Regions from separate parts of the Variovorax monticola genome, predicted to be linked through region 2. Evidence: predicted binding sites of a transcription regulator. Region 2 holds the regulator's gene; each other region holds the start of a gene.
What was found. Region 2 encodes sigma-54, which starts transcription at its own class of promoters, with help from an activator protein. Its sites were predicted from a motif close to TGGCANGNAANCTGCTTT; they were not measured.
Positions count from the first base shown of each region.

Region 1: glnA (type I glutamate--ammonia ligase) is a predicted target of sigma-54. The motif match lies at 5,004-5,021, and genes of this name have one in related genera.
Region 3: ACSFA5_RS03620 (transglutaminase family protein) is a predicted target of sigma-54. The motif match lies at 4,006-4,023, and genes of this name have one in related genera.
Region 4: ACSFA5_RS12175 (ammonium transporter) is a predicted target of sigma-54. The motif match lies at 2,550-2,567, and genes of this name have one in related genera.

Region 1 is NZ_JBPJZP010000002.1:485,561-493,414, reverse strand. Features, by position in the region: gene ACSFA5_RS07595 (hypothetical protein) at 1-220, shown strand, start outside; gene ntrC (nitrogen regulation protein NR(I)) at 245-1,771, opposite strand; gene glnL (nitrogen regulation protein NR(II)) at 1,796-2,875, opposite strand; gene ACSFA5_RS07580 (hypothetical protein) at 2,877-3,383, opposite strand; gene glnA (type I glutamate--ammonia ligase) at 3,543-4,958, opposite strand; gene ACSFA5_RS07570 (competence/damage-inducible protein A) at 5,105-5,905, opposite strand; gene ACSFA5_RS07565 (EI24 domain-containing protein) at 5,902-6,798, opposite strand; gene ACSFA5_RS07560 (sterol desaturase family protein) at 6,849-7,823, opposite strand; gene ACSFA5_RS07555 (polysaccharide deacetylase family protein) at 7,834-7,854, opposite strand, start outside.
Region 2 is NZ_JBPJZP010000007.1:431,089-438,942, forward strand. Features, by position in the region: gene argS (arginine--tRNA ligase) at 1-338, shown strand, start outside; gene ACSFA5_RS26070 (SPOR domain-containing protein) at 347-1,078, shown strand; gene ACSFA5_RS26075 (thiol:disulfide interchange protein DsbA/DsbL) at 1,231-1,875, shown strand; gene lptA (lipopolysaccharide transport periplasmic protein LptA) at 2,019-2,732, shown strand; gene lptB (LPS export ABC transporter ATP-binding protein) at 2,729-3,523, shown strand; gene rpoN (RNA polymerase factor sigma-54) at 3,541-5,157, shown strand; gene ACSFA5_RS26095 (phospholipase D family protein) at 5,168-6,796, shown strand; gene ACSFA5_RS26100 (LysE family translocator) at 6,818-7,471, opposite strand; gene ACSFA5_RS26105 (hypothetical protein) at 7,617-7,853, shown strand; gene ACSFA5_RS26110 (YceI family protein) at 7,850-7,854, opposite strand, start outside.
Region 3 is NZ_JBPJZP010000001.1:796,966-804,819, reverse strand. Features, by position in the region: gene ACSFA5_RS03625 (circularly permuted type 2 ATP-grasp protein) at 1-317, opposite strand, end outside; gene ACSFA5_RS03620 (transglutaminase family protein) at 381-3,932, opposite strand; gene ACSFA5_RS03615 (DNA internalization-related competence protein ComEC/Rec2) at 4,163-6,451, shown strand; gene ACSFA5_RS03610 (oxepin-CoA hydrolase, alternative type) at 6,664-7,545, shown strand; gene ACSFA5_RS03605 (circularly permuted type 2 ATP-grasp protein) at 7,635-7,854, shown strand, end outside.
Region 4 is NZ_JBPJZP010000003.1:222,784-230,637, reverse strand. Features, by position in the region: gene ylqF (ribosome biogenesis GTPase YlqF) at 1-934, shown strand, start outside; gene ACSFA5_RS12185 (hypothetical protein) at 956-1,792, opposite strand; gene ACSFA5_RS12180 (PaaI family thioesterase) at 2,001-2,435, shown strand; gene ACSFA5_RS12175 (ammonium transporter) at 2,638-3,840, shown strand; gene ACSFA5_RS12170 (Fic family protein) at 3,869-5,059, opposite strand; gene ACSFA5_RS12165 (M14 family metallopeptidase) at 5,207-6,142, shown strand; gene ACSFA5_RS12160 (DoxX family protein) at 6,174-6,563, shown strand; gene ACSFA5_RS12155 (M23 family metallopeptidase) at 6,624-7,532, opposite strand; gene ACSFA5_RS12150 (rRNA large subunit pseudouridine synthase E) at 7,565-7,854, opposite strand, start outside.

The DNA of each region.
Region 1 (7,854 bases), on a different contig from region 2:
CGACATCGATGCCAATGGGAAGGTGATGAACGTGACCTTCAGCCGCACGCCCAGCCATGCGCCGGAGGTGGCGCCGATGATTGCCGAACTGATCAAGGCCACCTCTCCCCTGCCCAGCCCCGGCAAGCTGGGCGGTCACACGTACGTGGACACCTGGCTCTGGGACAAGAGTGGAAACTTCCAGATCGACTCACTCACGCTCGGCCAACGAAGCCGATGACAAAAGGCCCTTGCGGGCCTTTTGTCATTCGATCCCGAGTTCCTGGATCTTGCGGGTGATGGTGTTGCGGCCGATGCCGAGCTTTTGCGCAGCCTCGATGCGGCGCCCTCGCGTGTTGGTCAAGGCAGTGAGGATCAGCCGCGACTCGAAGCGGCGCGAGAGCACGTCCCAGACATCGGTGCGGCCGGCCGCCAGCAGGGCCTGGGCTTCGACCTCGAGGCCGCTTTCCCAGCTGCTGACGCCCGTGGGCGCCGCTTCGGCGTGTTCGGACGAGGCCGGGAGCACATGCGCGATGTCGCGTTCGCTGCCCGCCGGCAACGCCGGCGCCTGGAATACCGCTGCAGGGCTTGCGGCTTCATGCGCATGGACCTCGGGCGCCGAGACCGCCATCACCTCGGGCGGCAGGTCTTTCGATTCGATCAGTTGGGCCGGCGCCATCACGGTCAGCCAGTGGCAGATGTTCTCCAGCTGGCGCACGTTGCCCGGAAAGCCGAAGGCCGCGAGCTTGGCCAGCGCCGGATCGGAAATGCGCTTGGGCTCCACGCCGAGCTGGCGCGCGCTCACCTGCAGGAAGTGGCGCGTGAGCGCGGGCACGTCTTCGCCGCGTTCGCGCAGCGCCGGCAGGCGCAGGCGGATCACGTTGAGGCGGTGAAACAAGTCTTCGCGGAAGCCGCCGATCTTGACGCGCTGCTCCAGGTCCTGGTGGGTGGCCGCGATGACGCGCACGTTGGCCTTGACCGAGTTGTGGCCGCCCACGCGGTAGAAATGGCCGTCGCTCAGCACGCGCAGCAGGCGCGTCTGCAGGTCGAAGGGCATGTCGCCGATTTCGTCGAGGAACAGCGTGCCGCCCTCGGCCTGTTCGAAGCGGCCGCGGCGCATGGTCTGCGCGCCGGTGAAGGCGCCGCGCTCGTGGCCGAAGAGTTCGCTCTCGAGCAGGTCCTTCGGAATGGCGGCGGTGTTGATGGCGACGAAGGGGCCGTTGGTGCGCGGCGAATGCTTGTGCAGCGCGCGCGCGACCAATTCCTTGCCCGAGCCCGATTCGCCGGTGATGAGCACCGTGACGTTGCTTTGCGAGAGCCGCCCGATGGCGCGAAACACGTCCTGCATGGCGGGCGCCTGGCCGAGCATTTCGGGCGCGGCGACCATGCGCTCTTCGGCGACTTCCTCGCGCTGGCTTTCATCGACGGCGCGGCGGATGAGTTCGACCGCGCGCGGCAGGTCGAAAGGCTTGGGCAGGTATTCGAAGGCGCCGCCCTGGAAGGCCGAGACGGCACTGTCGAGGTCGGAGAACGCCGTCATGATGATGACGGGCAGGCCGGGGTGCTTGGCCTTGATCTTGTCGAGCAGGTCGAGCCCGGAACCGCCGGGCATGCGGATGTCGCTCACCAGGACCTGGGGGCCTTGCTGTTCGTCGTCGGCGGCCTGCTCGAGTGCGGCGAGCACCTCGCGCGTGTTCGTGAAACTGCGCGTGGGCAGGTCTTCGCGCAGCAGAGCCTTCTCGAGCACGAAGCGAATCGATTGGTCGTCATCAACTATCCAGATCGGCTTCATGCATCTCCTTGTTGCCGTGCTGCGCTAGGGCAGCGGTATCAGTATCTTGAAATCGGTCCGGCCCGGGACGCTGTCGCACTCGATCACGCCGTGATGCTGTTGCACAAAAGTTTGCGCAAGCGTCAGTCCCAGCCCTGTCCCGCCTTCCCTGCCCGAGACGAGCGGATAGAAGATGCGGTCCTTGATCGTGTCCGGCACACCCGGTCCATTGTCGATGACATGCAATTCCAGTGCCAGTCGATACCACTGCTTGTTGAAGATCACCTGGCGGGCCACGCGCGTCTTGAAAGTGATCTGCGCATCGCCCGCCGCGCGGCGCTCGGACAGCGCCTGCGCCGCGTTGTGCGCGATGTTGAGCGTGGCCTGGATGAGCTGTTCGCGGTCGCCGCGAAACTCGGGAATCGACACGTCGAAGTCGCGCTCGATGTGCAGGTCGCGCGGAAACTCCGCGAGGATGACCGAGCGCACGCGCTCGCACACCTCGTGGATGTTCACGTCGCCCACCACGTGCGGGCGGCGGTGCGGCGCGAGCAGGCGGTCGACCAGCGTCTGCAGCCGGTCGGCCTCGTGAATGATGACCTGGGTGTATTCGATGAGGTCGCGCGACTCGACCTCCATCTGCAGCAGCTGCGCCGCGCCGCGAATGCCGCCCAGCGGGTTCTTGATCTCGTGCGCGAGGTTGCGGATGAGCTCCTTGTTGGCCTGCGCCTGGTCGATGAGGCGCTCTTCGCGGTCTTGCCGCACCTGGTTTTCGAGCGGCGACATCTCGATGATGAGCTCGCCCTTCTTGTCGCCGTGCGCCAGCGTGACCTGCACCGGCATCAGCTCGTGGTTGACGCGGCGCAGGAAGGCCTCGTAGCGCAACGTTGCAAAGTCGTTGCTGGCAGCACCGTCGATGGCGGTGCGAAGCACCTGGGGCTCATGGAAACATGCGCCGAACTGCGAGCCCTCGAGGGTGCGTCGCGAGGTGCCCAGTGCGTCTTCGAGGCCTGCGTTTGCGAACAGCACGGAGCCGTTGCTGTTGACCACCGCGATCAGCGTGGACAGCAGGTCGAAGGACTGGAAGCGCGGATTGGCGCCGTTCGCCTTCTTCCCGAACACCATGTTATTGCGGCTGCTTTGCAGGCAGGCGTCCGATTTCGCGGCGGATGCCGGCAATGTCGCTCTCGTTGCGCGCCAGCTCGGCCTTCATTTCGGCGACGCGGTCCAGGTACTTCTGGTAATTGCGGCCTTCGCTGCCCTGCTTCTCGGGCTCGCCGTTGTTGTAGTCCTTCTGCAGCTCGGCCTGGCGGGCCTCGGCCTTCCTGAGCTCGGCCTCGAGCACCGTGCGGACCTCGCCGTCGCGCGCGCGCTGGTCGACGCCTTCGACACGCGGGCTGCCGGCAGGGGCGCGCGCCGCGGACGAACCACCCGACGACGCAGCGCCCCCACCCGAGGGCTTGGTGCCCTGCACCACCGTGACGTTACCGCCTTCCAGCGGCTTGCAACCCTTTTGCTGGGCCACGCTCGCGTTGTTGGTGTATTCGTTGCCGCAGCGCCAGACGCGTTCCTGCGCGAGCGCCGGCAACGCGAACAATGAACCGGCCAGGAAAATGAGGGGAGCAGTCTTCATGTGTATCGGTAGAGGGGCGCGACAAAGGCGCATTTTCATGCAATTCGACGACACCGGTGACCAGATGTTCCGCACCAAGACAAAAGGACGGCCAAGGCCGTCCTTTTGTCTTACTTCCCCTCGGAAGACCGAGGGGAATGGCTGCTTTCGAGCGAGCGATTACAGCGAGTAGTACATGTCGAATTCGACGGGGTGCGTCGCCATGCGGAAGCGCGTGACTTCCTGCATCTTGAGCTCGATGTACGCGTCGATGTACGAGTCGGTGAACACGCCACCCTTGGTGAGGAACGCACGGTCCTTGTCGAGGTATTCCAGGGCCTGGTCGAGGCTGTGGCACACGGTCGGGATCAGCGCGTCTTCTTCCGGCGGCAGGTGGTACAGGTCCTTGCTGGCGGCTTCGCCCGGATGGATCTTGTTTTCCACGCCGTCGAGGCCGGCCATCAGCAGCGCGGCGAAACCGAGGTACGGGTTCATCAGCGGATCGGGGAAGCGCGCTTCGACGCGGCGGCCCTTGGGGTTGGCCACGAACGGGATGCGGATCGAGGCCGAGCGGTTCTTGGCCGAGTAGGCCAGCTTCACCGGGGCTTCGAAGCCCGGCACCAGGCGCTTGTAGCTGTTGGTGCCGGGGTTCGTGATGGCGTTCAGGGCACGGGCGTGCTTGATGATGCCGCCGATGTAGTGCAGCGCGAAGTCCGAGAGGCCTGCGTAGCCGTCGCCTGCGAACAGGTTCTTGCCGTCCTTCCAGACCGACTGGTGCACGTGCATGCCGGAGCCGTTGTCGCCGACGATGGGCTTGGGCATGAAGGTGGCGGTCTTGCCGTAGGCGTGGGCCACGTTGTGGATCACGTACTTCTGCAGCTGGACCCAGTCGGCGCGCTGGACCAGCGTGCTGAACTTGGTGCCGAGTTCCATCTGGCCGGCGTTGGCCACTTCATGGTGATGCACTTCGACCGGAATGCCGAGGGCTTCGAGCACCAGGCACATTTCCGAGCGCATGTCCTGGAAGCTGTCGACCGGGGGCACCGGGAAGTAGCCGCCCTTGACTGCCGGACGGTGGCCGGTGTTGCCGTGTTCGTATTCCTTGTCGGTGTTCCACGAGGCTTCTTCGGAGTCGATCTTCACGAAGCAGCCCGACATGTCGTTCTTCCAGCGAACGCCGTCGAACACGAAGAATTCGGGTTCCGGACCGAAGAAGGCGGTGTCGCCCAGGCCCGAAGCCTTCATGTAGGCCTCGGCGCGCTTGGCGAGCGAACGCGGGTCGCGCTCGTAGGCCTTGCCGTCTGCCGGATCGATCACGTCGCAGGTCAGGATCAGCGTCGTTTCTTCGAAGAAGGGGTCGATGTTTGCGGTGTTCGGGTCGGGCATGAGCTGCATGTCCGAGGCTTCGATTCCCTTCCAACCAGCGATGGACGAGCCGTCGAACGCATGGCCCGAGGTGAATTTGTCTTCATCGAAGTGCGACACGGGCACGGTGACGTGCTGTTCCTTGCCCCGGGTGTCGGTGAAGCGGAAGTCGACGAACTTGACCTCGTTTTCCTTGACGAGCTTGAGTACATCGGCGACGGTCTTTGCCATCAGTTTCTCCTGAGTTGGATGGTGGTTAGGAATACAGGGACGAGGGATGCAGTTTCTGTGCCATTGTCACCTCACCGGATGAGGCTTTGGCGAACGCTGCAATCCCCAAATACAGGCAAGATTTCACCAGTGTGGTGCAGACGACATTAACGCACCAATTCGGGACCAAGCTTGGCATCGAAAACGTGCAAGCCTTCGATGAGCTGGGCATAGGCCGCATCGAGCAGGCCGGGGGCGCCCTTGACGCCCAGCTCGATATGACGCCCGTACTGGGGGTGATCGACGCTCGGCAGGCTGAACACCTTGACGCCGGCGTGCTGGTCTTCGATGGCTTGCATGAGCGGCGTCAGGGTGGCTTCCATGGCACCGAAAACGATCACCGACTTCTCGGCGACGGCGTTTCGGGTGAACAGATCGGCGTAGCGGCCGTCGAGCACGGACTCGACCATCGGCCACGCCATGACCGGGAAGCCCGGCACGAAATGCACGTCGGCAACGCTGAAGCCCGGAATCTTGTTGTACGGGTTATGGATGAGCGTGGCACCCTGCGGAAACACGCCCATGTTGAGCCGGTGCACGTTGTCGGACCGGTCGGGCTCGTAGGGCACGCCCTGCTCGCGCGCGGTGTCCTGCATGCGCTCGCGAATCAGCAGCTCTGCCTCGGGGTGCAGCGCCAGCGGCATGCCCAGCGCCTTGGCGGCGCACTGGCGGGTGTGGTCGTCGGGCGTGGCGCCGATGCCGCCGGTCGAGAACACGATGTCGCCCGAGGCAAAGGCACGGGCGAGCGCGGCGGTGATGCGCGCCGGCTCGTCGCCGACGTATTCGGCCCAGCTGAGCTGCAGGCCGCGGGCGGCGAGCAATTCGATGACCTTGGTCATGTGCTTGTCGGCGCGTTTGCCGGAAAGGATCTCGTCGCCGACGACGATGAGACCGAATGCGCGTGTCATGGTGAACCCCATTGAGAAAGAGCGGCCTTGTTGGCCTGAGCGGCCTCGAGCGCCGGAGTGCCGCCGGCGGCCGACGCCGCAGCCACCTCGGCCACCGCGCGCTGGGCCCGCAACTGGCCGAGCGCGTCGAGGCAGTAGTGGGCGAACCAGAGCGCCGAAAAGGCAAAGACCAGTGTGTAGATCCAGATGGCGATCGGCACCAGCACGAAGAAGGCGGCCGCGAACAGCAGTCCCGACGCCCAGACAAGGCTGGGTGCGGCGCCCAGGTAGCCGCACAGCACGCCGATGCACAGCAGCGGCAGCCGGTGCGCGCGCAGCAGCGCGGCGCGCTCCTCGGGGCTGGCATGGTCGGCCAGGGCGTCGAAGCTCATCACGCGGTAGGTCAGCCAACCCCAGATGAGCGGCGGAAGAATCAGCACGAGCGGCGGGATGAGCCACAGCGGCATCGACACCACCAGGGCAATGAGCGCGAGCAAGGTGACACCGAGCGACCGAAGCACGCTGCCGAAAAAGGAAGCGCCCTTCTTCTGCTCGAGCGAGGGGAAGCGCCGCTCGGCGACCAGCTTGGTGAGTGCCGGCGCCATGAAGCCGGCCACGATCAGCAGGCAGAGCACCACGATCAGCGGCGTGGCGGCAAGCACCACGACCAGCGGCGCCAGCATGGAAGTGACATCGCCCGAGAACAGCCGCCCGATCCAGGCCCAGAAGCTCGACAGCAACGGCCATGCATCGAGCGCACCGCGCGTCCAGGCCACCGACGCTTCCCAGTAGAAATAGCCGAGACCGGCGGCCAAAACCGCCATCAACGCCAATGGCAGCAACGACAGCACGATCACGCGCGGCAGCATGCAGTAGGCGACCGCGCGCCAGAAGGAATCGAGGAGCAGGCGCATGAGGCAGCGAGGATAACGCCTGGGGCAGGCCGTTCAGGGGCCGGAACCCCTCAGCCGCGCCCGACCATTCGCTTCAGGCCCAGCCACTGCTGTGCCCAGAAGCCACGGCCGTAATCGCGCACGCGGCCATCGACGCCGGGCTCGACCTGGTCGCGAATGCCAGTGGGGTCGTAGCGGTTCTCGAAGTTGGCGGTGCGAAACATCATGTCCCACCACGGCAGCAGCACGCCGAAGTTGTGGCCGCCGAGCGTGCTCCTGCCGTTCGATTCGTGGCCCAGCCCGATGCTGTGGTGCAGCCGGTGGAAGCGCGGGCTGATCCACAGCCGCTCGCCGAGAGCACCGAAGCTCAGCCGCAGGTTGGCGTGCTGCAGGCTTTCGCTGAGCTGCGTGAACGCGACAAAGGCGATGAACTGCCCCGGCGCCACGCCGATCAGCTGCGCCACGACGACGATCAGCGTGTCGTGGACGATGTCGTCGAGCAGGTGGTTGCGGTCGTCGCTCCACATGGTCATCTGGCGCTGCGAATGGTGCAGCGAGTGCAGGCCCCACCACCAGTTGAACTGGTGCTGGCCGCGGTGGATCCAGTAGCCCACGAAGTCGAGCACCACCAGGTAGATCGCGAAGGCGAGCACCGGCACGTCGGTCACGCCGGGCCACACCTCATCGAGGTGGAAAGTGCCCCATCCGGCCGTGCGCAGGCTGCCCATGGCGTCGTCGAAGAAGGGCTGCAGCGTGAAGAAGATGGCCAGGCGGAACAGGCCGAGCCGGTGGATCAGCGTGTAGAGCACGTCGATGCGGATGGCCTGGCGGTCGACCACGGGCTCGACCGAACGCCAGCGCTGCAGCGGGCCGATCACCGCGATCAGCACCACGATCTGGAGGGCGCCGACCAGCAGCCAGCCGGTGGCGTCGAAGGCGTCCTCGGTCCAGCCGCCAAGGCCCACCGCGAAGACCAGCGGCTGCACCACGGCTTCGAAGAACCAGCCCTGCAGCGTGGAAAAAATGTCCGTCAACCAGTCGATCACGACAGAAACCTCAAGGATGGGATGCGATCCA
Region 2 (7,854 bases):
GCATCTGCTCGGTGCTGGCCGGCTGGGGTGGCGATGCGGCCACGCTCAAGGGCGTGGACCTGTCGCCGCTGGAAAGCCCGGCGGCCCAGGCGCTGATGCTGCTGCTGGCCAGGTACCCCGAAATGCTGACGGCCGCGGCCAAGGACTTTGCGCCGCACGACGTCACCTTCTACCTGCGCGAACTGGCCGCCAGCTACCACAGCTACTACGACGCCGAGCGCATCCTGGTGGACGACGAGAAGGTCAAGCTGGCCCGCCTGGCGCTGGTCGCCGCGACCGCGCAGGTGCTGCACAATGGCCTCGCGATTCTTGGCGTCAGTGCGCCGAGCAAGATGTGAACCTCACCATGAAGAAGACAACCAGACAACGCGGCAACATCGTCATCGGCCTGATCATCGGGCTGGTGCTAGGACTTGGCGTCGCGCTGGGCATCGCGGTCTACGTGACCAAGGTGCCGATCCCGTTCGTGACCAAGACGCAAAAGGGCGGCGCCGAGCAGGACGAGGCCGAAGCCCGCAAGAACCGCGATTGGGACCCGAACGCGCCGCTGGCTGGCAAGGCCGGCGCCGCCAAGCCGGCACCGGTCGCCACCGGTCCGGTCAACCCCGTCACCGGCGAGCCGGCCACCGCCGTGGCTCCGGGCGCGTCGCCGCCCACGACGGCACCGCCCGTGCCCGTGGTGGTGGCGCCCAAGCCGCCGCGCACGGCGCCGGTGCCGGCCGAGGCTTCGAACGATCCGCTGGGCGACCTGGCCCGCGCGCGATCGGGCAGCGTGACCACCGCGTCGGCCGCCCCGAGCAGCAGCACCAACAGCACCGCCGCCAGCAGTTCCGGCGCCGATCCGTTCATGTACTTCGTGCAGGCCGGCGCCTTCCGCACCACCGACGACGCCGAAGCGCAGCGCGCCAAGCTGTCGCTGATGGGTGTGGAGGCCCGGGTCACCGAGCGCGAGCAGGCGGGCCGCACCGTCTACCGCGTGCGCGCCGGCCCGTTCAACAAGAAGGACGACGCCGACCGCCTGAAGGACCGGCTCGACGGCGGCGGCATGGAGTCGGCGCTGGTGCGCGTGCAGCGCTGACCCGGCGCCCGGCGCGAATAGCCCTTAAGCTTCGCGCCGCGGCGTTTGTCGCCACCATTCATCGACCTGATCGCGCCTGGGCGCACCGGCTGCGGGGGAACTCCCCGCGGCGCGACGGCTCAGTCTGCCGTACCAACTGGAGAACCCTTTCAATGAAACGTCGTGACTTTTCGCTGGCCGCCACTTCGCTCGGGCTGTTGTCCCTGGCCGCCAGCCCGGCCCATGCCCAGCGCGCGCCGAAGGCCGGCACCGAGTACCTGGTGCTCGACAAGCGCGCACCGGTCGACGCACCGGCCGGCAAGATCGAGGTGGTCGAGTTCTTCTCGTACAACTGCCCGCATTGCAACGACTTCGAACCGGCCCTCGAAGCCTGGGTGAAAACGCTGCCGAAGGAAGTCGCCTTCCGCCGCATTCCCGTGCCGTTCGTGGGCAACGACGTCGAAGCCAAGCAGCGCCTGTACTACGCGCTCGAAGCCATGGGCAAGGTCGACGAGTTCCAGCCGAAGGTGTTCAGCGCGATCCATGCCCAGCGCCAGAACGTGAACGGCGACGCCAACATCATTGCCTGGGCTTCGGCCAACGGCCTGGACGGCGCCAAGTTCAAGGAAACCTTCACCTCGTTCAGCGTGGCCAGCAAGGCCAAGCGCGCGACGCAGATGACCGACGCCTACAAGGTGGCCGGCGTGCCGGCGATGGCCGTGGCCGGGCGCTGGTACGTAGACGGCGAGACCGCCGGTAACATGACCAAGGTGCTGCAGGTCGTCAACTACCTGGTTGGCGAAGCGAAGAAGGGTTGAGCCTTGAGGCGGCGCGCATTTGCTGCCGCTGCCTTCTCCCTTTTTGCAAGGGATACCTGGCCCGCTTCGGCGGGCTTTTTCATCTGTGCGTGCGGGGCTGGCGCAATCAGCCGCATACAATGCCGAGCAAGTTTCGTGCCTCTATGACATTGCATTCTTACCCCATCACCACTCCCTTCCTTCGTCGCATCGGCCGCCTGGCCGGCGCCGTGCTGTTGCTGGCCGGCCTCGCCTCGGGCGCGCTGGCCGAAACCGCCGACCGCACCAAGCCGATGAACATCGAGTCGGACGCCATGCGTTACGACGACCTGAAGCAGACCAGCGTGTTCACCGGCAACGTGCTGGTCACGAAGGGCACGATCATCATCCGTGGCGCGCGCATGGACGTGCGACAGGACGCCGAGGGCTACCAGTACGGCGTGGTCACGGCGGCGCCCGGCAAGCGCGCTTACTACAAGCAGAAGCGCAATGCGCCCGACGAGTGGATCGAGGGCGAGTCCGAAGTCATCGAGTACGACAGCCGCGCCGACAACGTCAAGTTCATCCGCAACGCCGTGATGCGCCGCCTGCTGGGCGCCACGCCGAACGACGAGAGCCAGGGCGCGCTGATCGTCTACGACCAGAGCAACGACACCTACACCGTCAACGGTTCCACCGTGCCGGCGAACTCCGCCGTCAACGCATCCGCCCCCGGCGGTCGCGTGAAGACCATCCTGACCCCCAAGGCCGCGGCCGCGCCGGCCGCCGGTGCCTCGGCCCCGGCGGGCGCCAAGGCTGCGCCGGCGGCACCCACCCCGGCGCCCGGCAAGGGCCTGCGCCAGAGCACCACGCTCGACGACGGAGACACCCGCAAGTGATAGAAACCGCTGGATCGCACGACGCCAACGGCGCGCCGGGCAGCCGCCTGGTGGCGCGCGGCCTGAAGAAGAGCTATGGCAGCCGCACGGTGGTGAAAGACGTGTCGCTCAACGTGCAGAAGGGCGAAGTGGTCGGGCTGCTCGGCCCCAACGGCGCGGGCAAGACCACGTCGTTCTACATGATCGTGGGGCTGGTGCGCGCCGACGCGGGCGAGATCACCATCGACGGCGAGCCCATCGCCCACATGCCGATCCACCGGCGCGCCCGCATGGGCCTGAGCTACCTGCCGCAGGAAGCCTCGATCTTCCGCAAGCTCACGGTCGAGGAAAACGTGCGCGCCGTGCTCGAACTGCAGCAGGAGCCCGACGCCAGCGGCAAGCTGGCGCCGCTGTCCAAGGCGCACATCGAGGAGCGCCTGTCCGAGCTGCTGGCCGACCTGCGGGTAGACCACCTGCGCGATTCGCCCGCGCTGGCGCTGTCGGGCGGCGAACGCCGCCGGGTGGAAATTGCGCGTGCGCTGGCCACCCAGCCGCGCTTCATCCTGCTGGACGAGCCCTTTGCCGGCATCGACCCGATCGCGGTCATCGAAATCCAGCGGATCATCAGTTTCCTGAAGGAACGCGGCATCGGCGTGCTCATCACCGACCACAACGTGCGTGAGACGCTGGGCATCTGCGATCACGCGTTCATCATCAGCGACGGGCATGTGCTGGCACAAGGCACGCCCTCGGAGATCGTCGACAACGCCGAGGTACGACGCGTCTACCTTGGCGAGCACTTCCGGATGTAAGGGCGGGTGGGCTCTCCATGAAGCAAGGGCTGTCCCTTCGCGTCTCGCAGCACCTGGCGCTCACGCCGCAGCTGCAGCAGTCCATTCGCCTGCTGCAGCTCTCCACGCTCGAACTGAGCCAGGAGGTCGAGCAGATGCTGGACGAGAACCCGTTCCTCGAGCGCACCGCGGAAGAGGCGGCACGCGAGGAGTTCGGGCTCGACACGGCCGATGCGCCGGTACCGCGCGATGACGGCGGCAGCGATGGAAGCGACGCCATCGAAAGCGAAGGCGACTTCGCCCCGCCGGCTGCCAGCACCTCCACTTCTTCCACCGAGACGACCACCACCAGCACCGCCGAGTCAGACGGACCGGCCACGGAAATCAACGAGCGCGAGCCCGACTGGGAAGGCGACGGCACCGTCGACATGGCCGCGCCCGACGACAGCGAGTGGGGCAGCGACGCCCCCGCGCGCCAGAACAACCTGGGCGACGACGAGCGTGCCGACGCCACCGAGCTCGCGCGCAGCCAGGAGTCGCTGCAGTCGTTCCTGCACCGCCAGGCGCTGAGCCTGCGCCTGAGCGAGAACGACAGTGCCGCGCTGCGCTTCCTGATCGAGTCGCTCAACGACGACGGCTACCTCGAGGACTCGCTGCCCGCGCTGGCCTCGGGCCTGGCCGGCGACGACAACGACCAGTTCGACGACCTGGTGCACCACTTCCAGGTGGCGCTCGGCCTGCTGCAGAGCCTGGAGCCCGTGGGCGTGGGCGCGCGCGACCTGGGCGAATGCCTGGGCATCCAGCTGCGCGCGCTGGCCCGCCCCAACGAGACCGAGCAGGAACAACTGGTCCGCAAGACCGCCATGGCCGTGTGCAAGCAGTCGATGGAGCTGCTGGCGCGGCGCGACTTCAAGCGCCTGGCCACGCTCACGCGCACCAACGAAGAGCTGGTGCGCCTGGCGCTGCAGATCATTGCGCGGCTGGAGCCCAAGCCGGGCCGGCGCTTCGTGGACGTGGAGCGCAACATCGTGGTGCCCGACGTGATCGTCACCAAGACCGGCCGCGGCACCAACATCAAGTTCCGCGTCATGCTGAATCCGGAAGTCATGCCGCGCCTGCGCGTGCACGACATCTACGCGGGCGCCCTGAAGGCGCACAAGGGCGAGGGCAGCCAGGCGCTGTCGCAGCGCCTGCAGGAGGCGCGCTGGTTCATCAAGAACATCCAGCAGCGCTTCGACACCATCCTGCGCGTGAGCAACGCCATCGTCGAGCGGCAAAAAAGCTACTTCGTGCACGGCGAGCTCGCCATGCGCCCGCTGGTGCTGCGCGAAATTGCCGACGAGCTGGGCCTGCACGAGTCGACCATCTCGCGCGTGACCACGGCCAAGTACATGTCCACGCCGTTCGGCACGGTCGAGCTCAAGTATTTCTTCGGCTCGGCGCTGGGCACCGAGACCGGCGGCAATGCGTCGAGCACCGCGGTGCGCGCGCTCATCAAGCAGTTCGTCAGCTCGGAAAGCATCAAGAAGCCGCTGTCGGACAGCCAGATTTCCGAAATGCTGAAAGAGCAGGGCATCGAGTGCGCGCGCCGCACCGTGGCCAAGTACCGCGAGGCGCTGCGCATAGCGCCCGCCAACCTGCGCAAGGCGCTGTAGCGACCCGGCCATGAGCCCTTGCCTCCCTCGCCGCCCGCATCCGTTGTCGCGCCGGGGGCTCGGGTTCTTCGCCTTGGTGGCCGTGCTGCTCTTGCTGCTGTCCACCGGCTGCGCCACCTTGCCCGACGAGGCGCCGCGCCCCGCCGTCAAGGCCATGGCGGTGTCGGGAGACACGGCGCTGGGCAAGATCGCGATGGCCGCCCAGCCCGACCCCGACCTGAGCGGCTTTCGCCTCATGCCCGGCGGCGACTTCGCCTTCGACACCCGCATCCAGCTGGCGCGCCGCGCCCAGCGCACGCTCGACGTGCAGTACTACCAGATCGAGAACGACGAGACCGGCCGCTACCTGCTGCGCACCCTGCGCGACGCCGCGTTGCGCGGCGTGCGGGTGCGCCTGCTGATGGACGACCTCTACACCTCGGGCGAAGACGATCTGCTGCTGGCCTTCGCCGCCACGCCCAACGTCGAGCTGCGCCTGTTCAATCCGTTCCCGGCCGGGCGCGGCAGCATGCTCAAGCGCTTCGCCGCCTCGCTGTTCGACTTCAGCCGCGTGAACCGCCGCATGCACAACAAGCTGTTCATCGCCGACGGCGCGATGGCGGTGGCGGGCGGGCGCAACATCGGCAACCAGTATTTCCGGCGCACTGCGGGCGAGAACTTTCTCGACCTCGACACCTTCGTGACCGGCGCGCTCGTTCCGCGGCTGGGCAGCCTGTTCGACCAGTACTGGAACAGCGTCTACGTGCGGCCCATCGGCGCCGTGGTGCGCACGGAGGTGCCGCGCGACGAACTGCAGCGCCGCTTCGAGGCCGCCACCGGCCCCGACACCACGCCGCCCCCGCCGCCGCCCGCGCCCAACGACCTGCTCGGCTACAGCCCGATGGCGGACGACCTGAACACCGGCAAGCTCAACCTGATCTGGACCCTGGCCGAGGCCTACGCCGATTCGCCCGACCGCGTGATCGGCAAGACGGCTTCCTACGGCGGCGTGCCGCTGCTGGACGTCGACAGCGTGCGCTACAACGTGGTCGAGCAGATGCGCCGTGCGCGCTCCGAAGTGACCATCGTCTCGCCGTACCTGATTCCCGGCGCCACGGGGCTGGAGGTGATGCGCGAGATTCGTCGGCGCGACGTGAAGATCAGCGTGGTCACCAACTCGCTGGCCGCCACCGACGAGCCGCTGGTGCACACCGCCTACCGCCGCTACCGGCCCGACATGCTCAAGCTGGGCGCCGACCTGTACGAGCTGAGCTCCAGCCGCACCCGCCGCAGCGTGCGGCTCGGGCTGTTCGGCACCTCGGTGGGCCGGCTGCATGCCAAGTCGGCGGTGATCGACCGGCGCACGCTGTTCGTCGGCTCGATGAACTTCGACCCGCGCTCCGAGTCGGCCAACACCGAGATCGGGCTGATCATCCACAGCCCCGAGATGGCCCAGCAGATGCTCAAGCTGCTCGACGTGCTCAAGCAGCAGGGCGCCTACCGGCTGCGCTTTGCCGAGGGCAGCAACGAGTCGCGCATCGAGTGGACCAGCGACGACGCCGGCAAGCTCACCGTGCTGACCGAGGAGCCCGACTCGGGCTTCTGGGACCGCACGATGCTGGAGATCCTGGCGCCGCTGACGCCAGAGAGCCTGCTGTAGCGGCGCGGTGGCCGCCCACGGTCACTTGCCGCTGACCGCCGACCACACCAGGCGCAGGCCCAGCAGGCCCATCACGCCGCCGGCGGCGCGATCGATCCACACCTTGTAGCGCAGGTAGGCCAAGCGCGGCGCGGCCGAGGAAAGCGCCAGCGCGACGACGGTGTACCAGCCGGTCTCGATGCAGAAGATCACCACCGGCACGGACAGCGCCAGCACCAGCGGCACGTCGCGCGGCAGGAAGGCCGCGAAGATGCTGGCGTAGACCACCGCCGTCTTCGGGTTGCTCACCTGCGTGGCCAGGCCGAGAAGGAAGGTGCGCAAGGGATGTGCGCCCCTACCCTGCGCGCCCGGCGAGGTACCCCCCGGGGCCGCCGCCATGGCCAGCGGCTGCCGCGCGCCACGCCAGATGCGCACGCCCAGGTACACCAGGTAGGCGCCGCCGAAACCCTTGATGGCAAGGTACAGGCCCGGCACCGCCAGGAACGCCGCCTGCAGGCCGGCCAGCGCGGCAACGGCGAAGACCAGTCCGCCTGCTCCCATGCCCAGCGCGGCCGCCAGCCCGTCGCGCCGGGAGGCCACCGCCGTGCGGGCGACCATCACGAAACTGGGGCCGGGACTCATCGCGCCGACGGCCATGGCGCCGGCAATGCCGAGCAGGGAAAGGGTGGTGTTCATCGGTTTCGACGCATCGCCTCGAGACTGAATGGTCGATCAGCGTGCATTAATGCACGCTGATCGGCGTTTGAAAACTAAACTTTAAGTAGTACTTGGGTAACTTTTGGTTTACATTTTCTGCATCGGAGTTACTGCGATGCAAAAAATGAAAAACCTCATTCTTCTGGCCGTCTGGGCAGTGGTGCTGTCGTTTTTGCTGAGTTTCTTCTACTGGAGCGACGCCCCGCTGGCCGAGCAGCTGTTGTTCGGCGCGCTCATGACGGTCGCAACCGGCGCCTGGATGCTCGTGCTGTTGAATCTCCCCCGCGCTTTCGTCGCCTCCCGCAGGTGGTTGACGGTGCCCAAGGACGGCGAGCGCAAGCGCATGGGGTCCGGCGTCTAGG
Region 3 (7,854 bases), on a different contig from region 2:
GTGAGCGGCGGTTGTTCGCCGGACGGGCCTTGTGACTGGGACTGCGATTGCGACGACTGTGTTTGAGACTGCGATTGCGACAGGGGCAGCGGCGGGACCGGCATGACCGGGCGTTCCGCGGCGGCGTCGTACAGCAGGGGGGCGGCGGCAGAGGGGGGCGCCGCTCCGGGCGCCGGCCGCACGGGCACGGCCGCCGTGGCCTTGCCGCGCAGTTCGTCGAAGTGGCCGGGCAGCGCGGCCGGGGCGAGCGCCGACGCCAGGGCCGCTGGAAAGTCCAGTGCCTGGGCGTCGAACAGGGATTCGTTCAAAGGTTCCACAGGAGGGGGATTGTCACACTGCCTTCACGGGGTGTCCGTGGCGGCCGTGTGCTGAATGTCCCCTTACCGCCGCAGATCCAGCGTGAACGGGAATTCGCGGCTGCCCGGCAACTCGATGGTTGCCGGCGGGGTGCGCATGAGGCCAGGCGTGTGGCCGGTCCGCGTGAAGCGCGAATGGCGCCGGCTTTCGGCCTCGTAGGCGTTCACCGGGAAGGTGTCGTAGTTGCGTCCGCCCGGATGGGCCACGAAGTACTGGCAGCCGCCCAGCGAGCGTTTCATCCAGGTGTCGACCAGGTCGAAGGTCAGCGGTGCATGCGCCGGAATGCTGGGGTGCAGGGCCGAGGGCGGGTTCCAGGCCTTGTAGCGCACGCCGGCCACGAACTCGCCCGTGACGCCGGTGGGCTGCAGCGGCAGCACCTTGCCGTTGACGGTGATGACGTGGCGGCTCTCGTTGAGGCCCGTCACGCGCACCTCGATGCGTTCGAGCGACGAATCGACATAGCGCACCGTGCCGCCGGCCGAACCCTCCTCGCCCATCACGTGCCACGGCTCCAGCGCGTTGCGCAGCGACAGCTCCACGCCCATCGCCTGCATCTGGCCCACCAGCGGGAAGCGGAACTCGAAGTGCGGCGCGAACCAGTCGGCATCGAACGCAAAGCCGGCCTGGCGCATCTCGCTGATGACGTCGTCGAAGTCCATCTTGACGAAGGTCGGCAGCAGGAAGCGGTCGTGCAGCTCGGTGCCCCAGCGGGTGACGGGGGCCTTGTAGGGCTCGTCCCAGAAGCGGGCGACCAGCGCGCGAATCAGCAGCTGCTGCGCGATGCTCATGCGCGCATGGGGCGGCATCTCGAAGGCGCGCAGTTCCAGCAGGCCGAGGCGGCCGGTGCTGGAGTCGGGCGAGTAGAGCTTGTCGATGCAGAACTCGCTGCGGTGCGTGTTGCCAGACACGTCGATCAGGATGTTGCGCAGCGTGCGGTCGACCAGCCATGCGGGCATGTTGGCGCCGTAGATCTCGCGGTTCCTGGCGATTTCCTGCAGGGCGATTTCGAGCTCGTAGACCTGGTCGTTGCGCGCCTCGTCCACGCGCGGCGCCTGGCTGGTCGGGCCGATGAACATGCCCGAGAACAGGTAGCTCAGCGACGGGTGGTTGTGCCAGTACAGCAGCAGGCTCGCGAGCAGCTCGGGCCGGCGCAGGAACGGGCTGTCGGCCGGCGTGGCGCCGCCCATCACGAAGTGGTTGCCCCCGCCGGTGCCGGTGTGGCGGCCGTCGGTCATGAACTTCTCCGCCGACAGGCGCGTTTCGAACGCGGCGTTGTAGAGGAACTCGGTGTGCGCGACCAGTTCCTTCCAGTTGTGGGCCGGGTGGATGTTGACCTCGATCACGCCCGGGTCGGGCGTGACGGCCAGCATCTTCAGGCGCGGATCGCGCGGCGGCGGATAGCCTTCCATCACGATGCGCACGCCCAGGTCGCGCGCGGTGGCTTCCACGGCCGCGACCAGGTCGAGGTAGTCCTCCAGGCGCGCGAGCGGCGGCATGAAGATGTAGAGCACGCCCGAGGCGCTGCCCTTTTTCTCGGCCGACGGCCCGTTGGCGCGGCGCGGGTCGCGCACTTCGACGCACAGCGCGGTGCGCGTGACCCAGTGGGCGGATTCGCCGCGCAGCGGCTGGCGCGTGGCGGCGTTGCCGGCGTCGTCAGCGGCGGTTGCGGTTGCGGGTCCGGTGCCTGCGGGAGCGGACGCAGTCGAGGCGGCGGCTGCTGCAGCAGCGGCGCTTCCGGCTCCCTGCATGCGCAGTGCGGCAGGCACCACCGGCGGCGTGCCGAAGGCGTAAGGGACAGCGCCCCGGTCTCCTTGCGGCGCCGTCGTCGAGGTCTCTGCATAGCGCGCGCGGTAGTCGATGGCGCTGGGCAGCACGCCGCGCGGTGCGGTCGGGTCGCGCTCGATCAGGTAGGGGTAGTCGCCCTTGCTGGCCCAGGGCTGCGAGTCCAGCGGCAGGCGGTAGCCCATGGGCGAGTCGCCCGGAATCAGGAACAGCCGGTCGTCGCGCAGGAACCAGGGGCCGGTCTTCCAGCCCGGGCCGGCGAGCGCGGGTGCATCGCCGTCCGCATTGCCCGGCTCGATGGGGAGCATGTAGCCGATCACCGCATCGAGCTTTTGCGTGAACACGCGGCGCAGGCGCACGCGTTCGAGTTCGTCGTCGAGCTTCGATTCGAACGGGTCGACGTTCACCGGCAGGCGGCGTTCACGCCAGAGGTAGTAGTAGGTGTCTTCGTAGCCGGGCTGGATGTAGCGCTCGGTCAGGCCGAGCTTGTGCGACAGCACGGTGGTGAAGCGGCGCGCGTCCTCGCTCGTGTAGTGCGTGGGAAAGCGTTCGTCGGCAAACAGCTCGGGGTCGTGCCACAGCGTCTGGCCGTCGGCGCGCCAGAAGATCGACAGCGCCCAGCGCGGCAGTTGCTCGCCGGGGTACCACTTGCCCTGGCCGAAATGCAGGAAGCCGCCGCTGCCGTATTCGGCGCGCAGCTTCTGCACGAGCTCGGTGGCGTAGCCGCGCTTGGTGGGGCCGAGCGCGTCGGTGTTCCATTCGGGCGCGTCGCGGTCGCTGGTGGCCACGTAGGTGGGCTCGCCCCCCATGGTGAGGCGCACGTCGCCGGCCTTCAGGCGCGCGTCGACCGCGTCGCCCAGGGCCAGCACTTCGGCCCATTGTTCTTCGGTGTAGGGCTTGGTGACGCGCGGCGATTCGTAGATGCGCGTGACCTTCATCTCGTGGCCGAACTCGACCTCGGATTCGTCGACCCCGCCCTCGATGGGCGCGGCGCTCAAGGGCGACGGCGTGCAGGCCAGCGGAATGTGGCCTTCGCCCGCCATCAGGCCCGAGGTGGCGTCCAGGCCGATCCAGCCGGCGCCCGGCAGGAATACCTCGCACCAGGCGTGCAGGTCGGTGAAGTCGACCGTGGTGCCGCTGGGGCCGTCGAGCGACTTCACGTCGGGCGTGAGCTGGATCAGGTAGCCCGAGACGAAGCGCGCGGCCAGGCCCATGTGCCGCAACAACTGCACCAGCAGCCAGCCCGAGTCGCGGCACGAGCCGCTGCCGCTGGTGAGCGTTTCTTCCGGCGTCTGCACGCCGGGCTCCATGCGGATGAGGTAGTTGACGTCCTGCTGCACCTGCTGGTTGATGCCCACCAGGAAGTCGATGGTGCGCTGCTCCTTGCGGTCGACCTTGTCGAGGTAGGCCTCCAGCAACGGCGTGACCGGGTCGGCCACGAGGTAGGGCGCGAGCTCTTCGGCCTGCGAGGCCGTGTACTTGAACGGAAAGTTCTCGGCCTGCGGCTCGAGGAAGAAGTCGAAGGGGTTGTAGACCGCCATCTCGACGACGAGGTCGACGGTGACCTTGAATTCGCGCGTTTTTTCGGGGAACACGAGCCGCGCCTGGTAGTTGGCGAACGGGTCCTGCATCCAGTTGACGAAGTGCTCGGCGGGTTCGACCCGCAGCGAATACGAGATCACATTGCTGCGGCAATGCGGCGCGGGCCGCAAGCGAACGACCTGCGGGCCCAACTGCACCAGGCGGTCGTATTTGTAGTGGGTGACGTGGTGGAGTGCGGCGTGAATGGACATGCGTTTTTGTGTGCAGTACTGGCAGATTGCATCGAAAAGATGTCTCTGATGAGACGCATACTAGCCCAGATGCAAAGCAATTAACGCGCCACTGAGCGTGACTTGGGGAGGGTTTGCATCATGGGAACGAGGGGTTTGGTTTGACGCCGTTTCGCACGGCGGGCGGCGGCGCGGCCTTCGCTGCACTGGGCGGCTCGCTGCTCGGCGCGGCATTGCAGCTGCAGCAACCGATGCTGTGGCCGGCGTGGCTCTATGCAGCATTGCTGCTGGCTGCCGTGGCTGGCCTCTCGTGGCGGCGCTTGCCGGCGAGGTCGCTCGTGACAATGGCGTTCGTGTGCGGCGCCATGGCCGGCGCGGGCCTCGCGGGGTCGCGCGCCGCGGCTTATGCGCAGGGCGCGCTGCGTCCCGGGCTCGAAGGGCGCGACCTGCTGGTGACCGGCGTCGTCGCGGAAATGCCTCAACGCAACGAGGGCGGCGCGCGATTCCGTCTGGATGCCGAATCCGCGCGCTGGGCCGACCGCATCGAGGGCGCAGCGCCGGTCGTGCCAGACTGCATTGCACTCGGCTGGTATGCCGAAGATCTTGCCGATGCCCCGCATGCCGGCGAGCGCTGGCGATTCACGGTACGGCTGAAGGCCCCGCACGGCAACCGCAACCCCCATGGCTTCGACGGTGAGCTGTGGATGTGGGAGCAGGGTCTGCACGCCAGCGGCTACGTGCGCACCGGCGCGCGCGACGAGCCCCCTGTCTTGCTGTCGGCCACGTGGCGCCACCCTGTCGAGCGCGCGAGGGAAGCGGTGCGCGACGCCGTGTTCGAGCGCGTGCCCGATCGTGGCCAGGCGGGTGTGATCGCGGCCCTGGTCACCGGCGACCAGAGCGCCATCGACCGCGCGGGCTGGGACGTCTTCCGTGCCACAGGGGTGGCCCACCTGATGTCGATCTCGGGCCTTCACATCACCATGTTCGCCTGGCTTGCCGCGCACGTCGTCGGCTGGCTCTGGCGGCGCAGCACGCGGCTGATGCTGCGCGTGCCGGCGCCACAGGCCGCGCTGGTCGGCGGCTTGCTGCTGGCCGCGCTCTATGCCCTTTTCAGCGGCTGGGGCGTGCCCTCGCAGCGCACGGTGTGGATGCTGGCCACGGTGGCGCTGCTGCGCCTGACGGGGCGGCGCTGGCCTTGGCCGCATGTGTGGCTGCTGACGGCCGCCGTGGTGGTGGCGGCCGATCCGTGGGCTTTGATGCAGGCGGGTTTCTGGCTCAGCTTCGTGGCGGTCGGCGTGCTGTTCGCCACCGATGCGGCGGTGCCGGGAGAGAAGAAGACAAATGCGTCTTCGCGGCTCTTTCAGTTCTTGCGCGAGCAATGGGTCATCACGCTGGCGATCACGCCGCTCGGCCTGCTGCTGTTCCAGCAGGTGTCGCTGGTCGGCTTGCTGGCCAACGCGGTGGCGATTCCGTGGGTCACGCTGGTCGTCACGCCGCTGGCGATGCTCGGTGTGACCGTGGCGCCGCTGTGGGACCTCGGGGCGCAGGCCGTGCGGTGGCTCACGATGCTGCTGCAATGGCTGGCCGGGCTGCCCTATGCCACGTTGTCGGTGGCCGCGCCGCCCGTGTGGATGGCGGCTTTCGGTGTGGCGGGCGGAGCACTGCTGGCGATGCGGTTGCCCTGGTCGCTGCGCGCGCTCGGCGTGCCGCTGCTGCTGCCCGTGCTCCTGTGGCAGGCACCCCGGCCTGCCACGGGCGACTTCGAATTGCTCGCGGCCGATATCGGACAGGGCAATGCGGTGCTCGTGCGCACCGCGACGCACAGCCTGCTGTACGACGCCGGCCCGCGCTACAGCCTCGAAAGCGATGCCGGCCACCGCGTGCTCGTACCGCTCTTGCGCGCCCATGGCGAACGCCTCGACATGCTGGTGCTGAGTCACCGCGACAGCGACCACACCGGCGGCGCGCCCGCGGTGCTCGCCATGCAGCCGCAGGCCGCGCTGCTGAGCTCCATCGAAGCCACGCATCCGCTGCAGGCACTTCGTCCGGCGCAGCGCTGCGAGGCAGGCCAGCGGTGGGTATGGGACGGGGTGAGCTTCGAAGTGCTGCATCCGTTCGACACGGACTACCGCAGCTTCACCAAGCCGAACGCGGTGTCCTGCGTGCTGCGCATCGGGAACGGCCACGCCACGGCGCTGCTGGCGGGCGACATCGAGCGGCTGCAGGAGGCCGCCCTGGTCGCGCGCACGCCGGATCTCCTGCGTGCCGACGTGCTGCTCGCGCCCCACCATGGCAGCAAGACCTCGTCGAGTGCGCCGTTCCTCGACGCGGTGCGCCCGCGCATCGCACTGGTCCAGGCCGGTTACCGCAACCGCTTCGGCCATCCGGCGCCCGAGGTGCTCGACCGGTACGCGCAGCGCGGCGTGCGGCTGGTCGAGAACACCCGCTGTGGCGCAGCGCTCTGGTCCAGCGACCGGCCGGCGGAGGTGCGCTGCGAGCGCGATCGCCGCGCGCGGTACTGGCAGCACCGCCTGCCGTGAAAAACGGGCTGACTTTTCGGTCAGGTTGGGCTCAGCGCGGTTTGCTTGCAGCCTGAAAGTGTGAACAAATTGCCAAAGACTGCGGGGAAAGTGCAGGCTGTGTCATTCGGTTGTGAATCTGCTGCGTTGTATACCTTCGTATTCATTCCGAAAGGAAACACCATGCGCTCCCCTTGCAATTTCATGCAGCCGCCGTTTGTCGGACCGTGCCCATGACTGCCGAATTCATCTCCGCCATGACCGGCCACGGCAGCGATTCGCCCTCGGCGCCGGCCCCGGAGGCGCCCGGTGCGCGCCTTCGCACGCATCGCGAAGGCGCGGTGCTCGTGCTGACGCTCAGTAACCCCAAGGCGCGCAACGCGCTCAACCCGTCGGTCTACCGCGCCGCCGCCCAGGCCGTGCGGGCCACGGCGGGGTTTCGCACGGTGCGCGCCATCGTGCTGACGGGGGAGGGCGCGCATTTTTCCGGCGGCGGCGACCTGAAGCGGCTCGCCCGGCAGCGCAAGTTCCCGGTGGAAGAGCAGCGCGGCCACATCGACGCGCTGCACGAATGGATCATGGCTTTGCACGAGGCCCCGCAACCGGTGATTGCCGCCGTCGAGGGTGCGGCCATGGGCGGCGGCTTCTCGGTGTGCCTGGCCTGCGACCTCGTCGTGGCCGCCGAGGACGCCAAGTTCGCCATGTCGTACGTCAACATGGGCCTCTCGCCCGACGCCGGCGGCACCGATTCGCTGGCGCGCGCGCTGCCCCCGCAGGCCGCGCTGGAGATGCTGCTCGACGGCACGCCGGTCAGCGCCGAGCGCCTGCACGGATGGGGCGTGGTCAACAAGGTGGTGCCCAGCGGCACCGCCTATGCGGCCGCGCTCGAATGGGCGCAGCAGCTTGCGCGCGGCCCGTTCGAGGCCCAGGCCCGCATCAAGCAACTGGTGCACGGCGCGCGCGGGCGCAGCCGGCGCGAGCAGCTCGACGCGGAGCGCGAATCCTTTCTCACCAGCCTCTACGGCGACGAGAGCGGCGAGCGCATCAAGGCATTTCTATCTCCCCGCAAAACGCACGCGGCAACCCAAGGGCCCGCGACGCAGCCTGGAAAATAAAAGTCGTCGGCCCCGTCTCCGGGCTTGGCATAAGGGGTTCTACTGGCCTTGAACTTGCTAAGCTATGGCTCAAGGAGATTGGTCGTTCCATGCACAAATTCGACGAGATGTATGAGCAGTTGCCCTATTCGGGGGCTGCGATCCGACAGCACTACAAGCGCTACGACCAATGGCTTGCGAAGCAACCCGGCGAGGTGATGCGTTCGCGGCGTGAAGAGGCGGAATTGATCTTCCGCCGGGTCGGTATCACCTTTGCCGTCTACGGCGCGAAGGACGAAGACGGTTCCGGCACCGAGCGGCTCATTCCGT
Region 4 (7,854 bases), on a different contig from region 2:
GACCCAGAAGGCCATCACCGAGCGGGTGAAGGACATCGACGTGGTCATTGAGCTGCTCGACGCGCGCCTGCCCGGCTCCAGCGCCAACCCGATGCTGGCCGAGCTCACGGTCGGCCGGCCCAGCGTCAAGGTGCTCAACAAGCAGGACCTGGCCGACCCCGAGCGCACCGCGCGCTGGCTGGCGCACTACAACGCGCTGCCGGCCACCCGCGCCATCGGGCTGGACGCGAGCCAGACCGCGCCCGCGCAGCAGCTGGTGAAGGCCTGCCATGAGCTCTCGCCCAACCGCGGCGGCATGGCCAAGCCGATGCGCGTGCTGATCTGCGGCATTCCGAACGTGGGCAAGTCCACGCTCATCAACACGCTCATCGGCGGGCGCAAGGCCAAGACCGGCGACGAGGCCGGCATCACCAAGCTCGAGCAGCGCATCACGCTGGCCGACGACTTCTACCTGTGGGACACGCCCGGCATGCTGTGGCCGCGCATCGTCGTGCCCAAGAGCGGCTACAACCTGGCCGCCAGCGGCGCGATCGGGCGCAATGCCTTCGACGAGGAAGAGGTGGCGCTCGAGCTGCTGAACTACCTCAAGGCCCACTACGCCGCCGGCGTGGCGGCGCGTTTCAAGCTGGTGGAGCTCGACGCCGAGACCATGGGCGGCATGAAGGACGAGGACCTGCTCGACACCATCGGCCGCAAGCGCGGCGCGTTGCTGGGCAAGGGCAAGGTCAACCTGCAGAAGTCGGCCGAAATCGTGATGCACGAATTTCGCGCCGGCAACTTCGGGCGCGCGACGCTCGAAACGCCCGAAGAGTTCGCGCAGTGGCTCGCCGCGGGGCAACTGGCCGACGCAGAGCGTGCAGCGAAGAAGGCCGCGCGCAGCAAGAAGCGCAAGGGCGGCGGCGAGCCCGCGCCAGAGGCCGCCGACCCGGCCTGACCCCGGCGGGCCCCGGCTTGCTCAGTCCAATGCGAACAGCGCTCCGGCTGCTTCGTTGAGCGCCGCTGTCCGGCGTGAATCGGGATGGGGCCCGGCGGCGGCCCGCGCACGCTGGTACAGCGCGATGCGCGTGGCCGACACCGGCCGGCACAGCGGCCGGCCCACCGTCTGCGACAGGCCGCGTTCGGGCACCACATAGCGCCCGGGGTTCAGGCGCGCAAAGCGGATGTAGGCCTGCAGGGCGTAGAGCATGTCCGCGTGCAGGGCGTCCATGCGCTGCTCGGCGTCCTTGCCGATCTGCGCATGGCCCTTGGCATCCTTGGCCACCGGCAGGCCGAGGATGTCGGCCATGTCGATCTGGTAGTGCGTGAAGTCGCCGTACGGGCGCTTGCAGTCGATCATGAAGGTGCGCCAGTTCGCGTGCTGCAGCAGGCGGATGTGCTCGGCCGTCACGTCGAAGGCGGTGCGCTTGTCGAAGGGCGGCAGGAAGCCGTAGTGCCCGGGCGCGAAGCTCGCGTACAGGAAGAAGGCCGAGGTCACGCGCACGAAGCGCTCGAACGCGGGCAAGACCTGCGCATTGCCGCCGTCGAGCGCCTCGCCGAACTGTTCGAGCGACAGGTCGGGCGGAACGATGGCGGGCGCACCCGATTCGCAGGCCATCCATTCGGCCTTGCTGCGGCGGAACCAGTCGATGTCTTCCTGCGTGATGGCGATGCTGCCGGGGGCGGGCGGGTCGGGTGGGGCGGCGGGCTCCGGCGCGGAAGCCGCGGGCGCGCTGTGCTGCCCGCAGCCCGAAGCGGCAAGCAGGGCGGAGGCGGCCGAAAAGGCCAGCGCGCCTCGCCGATGGATCCATCTCACGTTTTCTTCTCCCAAGGAAATGCAGGCTGAGCGTTCGGGCTCCCAAGGATGCCACGCGGGCCTGACGCGCAACTGAGGGCAGAGACGGCAGCGCCGGTGCCACACCGTCCAGGGTCAGCGCGCGCATTCGCCGTCACGCGCGCGACCCTCAATGCCGGCGGTGCTTCTTAGAGTGGACTGCATTGCCGTCAACACAGGACACACCGCCATGCTCGACACCATCCAGGCCATCAACAAGACCGCCGCCTTCAACCGCTGGGCCGGCTTCGAAGCCGTCAGCGCCGCCAACGGCGAAGCCGAGTTGCGCATGAACTTTCGCGAGGAAGACATGGGCCAGTACGCCGGCTTCCTGCACGCGGGGCTGATCGGCGCGATGCTCGACACCGTGAGCGGCTTCGCGGCCGCCACCGTGGCGGGGCGCGTGCTGGCGTCTCATTTCTCGGTCAACTGCATCTCGCCCGCCGTGGGCCGTGCGTTCGTGGCGCGCGGGCGGGTGGTGAAAGCGGGGCGCAAGCAGGTGTTCGCGACCGCCGAGCTCTATGCGCAGGGCGAAGGCGATGCGCTCAAGCTCGTGGCGACGGGGAACGCCATCCTGGTTCCGGTGGAAGATCCGACAGCGGCTGCGGCGAAGCCGGCGGCTTAGCCGTCTTCGCGCGCTTCAGCCCGACATGGGTTGAACGCCAGGGCGGGCTGATCCGGTGCGTGAAAGTTTTGGAGGGCCCTTGTTTGGTTCATATTGCACCATCAAGGAGCTGATAGGCACCATTTTTGCTTTCTTTGGCCGCCGCTCCGAGTGATTCGGGTGCGGCGCACCAATTCAAATCAAAAAACTGCAAGAAGCTCCCATGGACGCACTCAAACAGGGCGCTGACGCGCTGTTCATCCTTCTCGGCGCCATCATGGTGTTGGCCATGCACGCTGGTTTTGCCTTTCTCGAACTGGGCACCGTGCGCAAGAAGAACCAGGTCAATGCGCTGGTGAAGATATTGGTCGACTTCTCGGTGTCGACCGTCGTGTACTTTCTGGTGGGCTATGGCGTGGCCTATGGCACGCATTTCTTCGTGAGCGCCACCGAGCTGGCGGCAAGAAGCGGCTACGAGCTGGTGAAGTTCTTCTTCCTGCTCACGTTTGCGGCGGCCATTCCGGCCATCATTTCGGGCGGCATCGCCGAGCGCGCCAAGTTCTGGCCGCAGCTCATTGCCACGGCGGTGATCGTCGGCTTCGTCTATCCGCTGTACGAGGGCATCGCCTGGAACAGGCACTTCGGCATCCAGGGCTGGATCGCGTCGCTCACGGGGCATGAGTTCCATGACTTCGCCGGTTCCGTGGTCGTGCACGCCGTGGGCGGCTGGCTCGCGCTGCCGGCCGTGCTGCTGCTGGGCGCGCGCCGCAACCGCTACCGCGGCGACGGCTCGCTCAGCGCGCATCCGCCGTCGAACATTCCGTTTTTGGCGCTCGGCGCGTGGGTGCTGTGCGTGGGCTGGTTCGGCTTCAACGTGATGAGCGCGCAGAGCATCGACAAGATCTCAGGGCTCGTTGCCGTCAACTCGCTGATGGCGATGGTCGGCGGCACGCTGGTGGCGCTGGCCATGGGCAAGAACGACCCGGGCTTCGTCTACAACGGCCCGCTCGCCGGGCTGGTGGCGGTGTGCGCCGGCTCCGACCTGATGCACCCGCTGGGCGCGCTGGTGGTGGGCGGTGTGGCCGGCGCCATCTTCGTGAAGATGTTCACGCTGGTGCAGAACAAATGGAAGATCGACGACGTGCTCGGCGTGTGGCCGCTGCACGGCCTGTGCGGCACCTGGGGCGGCATTGCGGCGGGCATCTTCGGCACGCAGGCGCTGGGCGGCATCGGCGGGGTGAACCTGTGGGCGCAGCTCATCGGCACCGTGATGGGCGTGGCGTGGGCGGGCCTGGCGGGCTGGGCGGTGTACGGCGCGCTGAAGAAGGCGGTGGGGCTGCGGCTGACGCAGGAAGAGGAATTCGACGGGGCGGACCTGTCGATTCACCATATTTCGGCGACGCCGGAGCGGGAGGTGAATTGGTAGGTCCACGCGGGCGCGCGATGTTCCGAGGTCAGGGGTCTGCGCCTTCCTGGGTGTCGTTCCGGGCGTCGTTCGCGCCCGCTGCGCCGTGCGTCCACCCGGGCATGTTCACGTAGTAGCGCAGGGCTTTTCCCTGGCCCACGGTGTAAAGCATGCCGTTGCGCACCAGGTCCGACAAGTCGCGCGTGGCGGTGGCCTTCGACACGCGCACCATCTTCAGGTACTTCTCGACGTTGAGCCCGCCGAGGAAGCCGCCGTCCCCCGCTTCGAGCAGCCTGCGCAACAGCTGGCGCTGCCGCTCGTTGATGTCGTGCTGCGCATGCCGCGTCCAGAAGCGCGAGCGCTCCAGCGAGGACTGAATGGTGTTGCCCGATGCGATGCACGCACGCCCGAAGGCTTGTGCGAACCATTGCACGAAGGCCGTTGCGTCCATGCCGGCCGATTGGCCGTTTGCCAAGGCGTCGTAGTAGCCCTTGCGGTCCGCCAGCAACTGGCGTGAAAGACTGAAGAGACGTGTCGATGCGCGGCTGTCCTGTGCCAATGCCATGTCGGCGACCGCCCGGCCGACGCGGCCGTTGCCGTCCTCGAAGGGGTGGATGGTTTCGAACCACAGGTGGGAGATGGCGGCGCGTGCGATGCCGTCCATCGAGCCGTGGCGCGTTTGAGCGAACCACGCCAGGAAGGCCTCCATCTCCCGCGCCACGGAGGAAGACGGGGGCGCCGTGTAGTGCACGACCTCCCTGCCGGGCAGACCGCTCACGATCTGCATGGCGTCGGCATGATCCCTGTAGCGGCCGACTGCGATACGCCGGATGCCCGTGGTGCCGCCGGGAAAGAGCGCCGATTGCCAACGGCACAACCTGTCCGCGTCGAGCGGCGCGTCGAAGTTCGTGGTGGCGTCGTGAATGACCTGCACCAGGCCGTCGACATGCCGGTCGATCGGGCCAGCGTCACTCGTACCCAACCGCCGCAGCACCGAGGAGCGCACCGCGGCGAGGTCGAGCCGCTCCCCCTCGATGGCTGCGGTGGCGACGGCCTCCTGCGTCCAAAGGGCTTCTTCGACCTCGACCAGGCCGTCCAGGCCGATGGCGCGAGCCAAACCACCCACCTCGCCCTTGAGCTCGCGTGCCTGGGCCAGCGCAGGGCCCGCCGCTATTGCGTCGTAATGAAGCGCTGGCCAGTCGGGTTGCTGCCAGATATAGAGGGAGGTGGAGGAGACCATGAACCGAATTTTACGTAAATCGGCTCAAAAAATGATTCGTAAATGTGAATTTGCGGCGCACGTGCACGGTTTTCGCGAACAAAGGCACAAATTGGTTACCTGTAGCAAACTTCAAAGTCAGACCACGAATTCACTTCTTACCGCCACATGACCCAATCTCCCCCCGCCCTCGAAGTCCTCCCCCGCGACCTCTCTGCCTACCGCAAGGGCAACGTCGGCATCGACTACGTGCACCGCTTCGAGTCCGGCAAGCCCGGCCCGCACGTGCTGATCAACGCGCTCACGCACGGCAACGAAATCTGCGGCATGACGGCCGCCACGCACCTGCTCGACAACAACGTGCGCCCGAAGATCGGCACGCTCACCGTGGCCTTCGCCAACATCGACGCCTACGAGTCGTTCAAGGAAGAGTCGCCCTACGACAGCCGCCAGATCGTGCACAACCTCAACCGCATCTGGTCGCCCGAGTGGCTCGACGGCACCGAAGACAGCCCCGAGCTGCGCCGCGCGCGCATCCTGCGCCCGGTGGTGGACGCGGCCGACCACATCCTGGACATCCACTCGACCAGCCAGCCCGTGGTGCCGTTCTGGGTGTACCCGGCCTTCGAGCGCAACGCCAAGGTCGCGCTGGCCATCGGCCGCCCGTCGGTGCACCTCGTGATGCCCGACGGCCTGGGCTCGGGCACGCCGCTGATCCAGTACGGCAGCCACGGCGGCCCGGACGGCAAGGGTGTGGCGATGGTGGTCGAGTGCGGCCAGCACTTTTTGCGCTCCGCTTCAGAGCTGGCGACCGCCGTCACCTATGACTTTCTTGCGTACTTCGGCCTCGTCGACCAGAACCCGGCCAACCCCGCGCCCGAGCCGCAGCGGCGCTTCGAGCTGCTGCAGACCTACGTCATCAAGTCGGAAGACTTCGCCTTCGTGCGCCCGCTGATCGGCTTCGAGACCTTCGCCAAGGGCGAGCTGATCGCGACCAACGGCGCGGAAGAAATTCGCGCGCTGTGCGACGACTGCACGATCTTCATGCCCGCGCAGCGCACGATCGTCGGGCGCGAGGCGGTGTACCTCACCAAGCCGCTGTGAGGCCGGCCCCGCGATGAACGCGATGCCCGCCATGAGCCGCTGGCGCGTGGCGGGGCTCACGTTCGTCTTCCTGTGGTTCGCCATCGGCGGCGTGGCGCATTTCGCGCTGACCGAGACCGAGATGCGCATCGTGCCGCCGTACATCCCGTGGCCGCGCGCGGCCGTGCTGGTGAGCGGGGTGTTCGAGTTGCTGGGGGCGGCCGGGTTGCTGTGGCGGCCTGCGCGCAGGGCTGCGGGTATCGGGCTGTTCCTGCTGACGCTTGCGGTGACGCCGGCGCATTTCTACATGCTGCAGAGGCCGGAGCTGTTTGCGAACGTGCCGTATTGGGCGTTGGTGGTGCGGTTGCCGGTGCAGGTGGGGTTGTTGGGGCTCATTGCGTGGTGCACCTCTGCGTGGCCGAAAAGTGCGGTCGGCAGATGAGCGGGTGGCGCGGCTTGTCTTCGGTGCTTCCGTCGGCGTCGTGACAGTTCGGTTCGTTGCTCAACCCGCAACGAACAACGCCGGATCCACCATCGCCCGGTTCAGCATCACACCCCAATGCAGGTGCGGCCCCGTCACCCGCCCGGTCGCGCCCACCGCGGCCAGCGGCTCCCCGGTCTTCAGCACATCGCCGACCTTCACGTCCACCCGGCTCAGGTGGCAGTACATCGTCAGCAGCCCGCCGCCGTGGTCCATCCACACCGTGCCGCCGTTGAAGAAGTAGTCCCCCGTATCGATCACCTTCCCCGGCAGCGGCGCCAACACCGGCGTGCCCGTGCCCGCCGCGATGTCCATGCCGCTGTGCGGATTGCGCGACTGGCCGTTGAACACGCGGCGCAGCCCGAACGAGCTCGAGCGGCGGCCCGGCACGGGCACGCGCATCTGCAGCGCGGCGTCGGGGCGCATGTCGGTGAGCGTGGCCATCACGCCGGTGAGGTGGTCGCGCTCCTTCACGTAGCGGGCCTCGTCCTCGGGCGACAGGTCGACGGTGCGCGGCGCCACCGTCAGACGCTGTTCGCGGTATTGCTTCGCGGCGACGGTGTAGGCGACCTGACGCTCGGGCTTGCCGTCGGCACGCACCGTGATGCGGGCCTCGCCAGGTTCGGCCGCGAGCGGAATGCCGGCCAGCGCGGTCCATTCGATCGGATCGCCGAGCACCAGCAGCGGCACGTCGCCGGCGAAGGCCTTGGGGCGCGTGGCCGAGGGGCCGAGCGAGAGGCGGACGACGCCGCCCGGCACCTGCGACGCGTGCGGCCACACGTCGGGCGCGGATGGCTTCTTTGTCTTGGCCGAGGTTGCCGCGTTGGCGTGCATCGCCGGCAGCGCAAGCAAGCCGATGGCGCCGAGCACGGCGCTGCGGCGGTTCAGCACGGCGGAGGGGAGGTCGGAGAAAGGAAGGATCGTGTGCATGGAAAGGATTCGGATGAAAGGTTGTGTGCGGATCAGCCGCCGGGCTGTTCCAGCCAGGTTCCCGGCGCCAGTCCGTCCAGCGTGTAGGGCCCGATGGCGGCGCGGACCAGGCGCAACGTCGGCAGCCCGACGGCGGCCGTCATGCGCCGGACCTGGCGGTTGCGGCCTTCGCTGATCGCCAGCTCCAGCCACGCGGTGGGGATGTTCTTGCGCTCGCGGATCGGGGGCTCGCGGTCCCACACCTCGGGCGGCGGGTCGAGCAGGCGCGCCCTGGCCGGGCGCGTAGGTCCGTCGTTGAGCTGCACGCCGCTGCGCAAGGCCG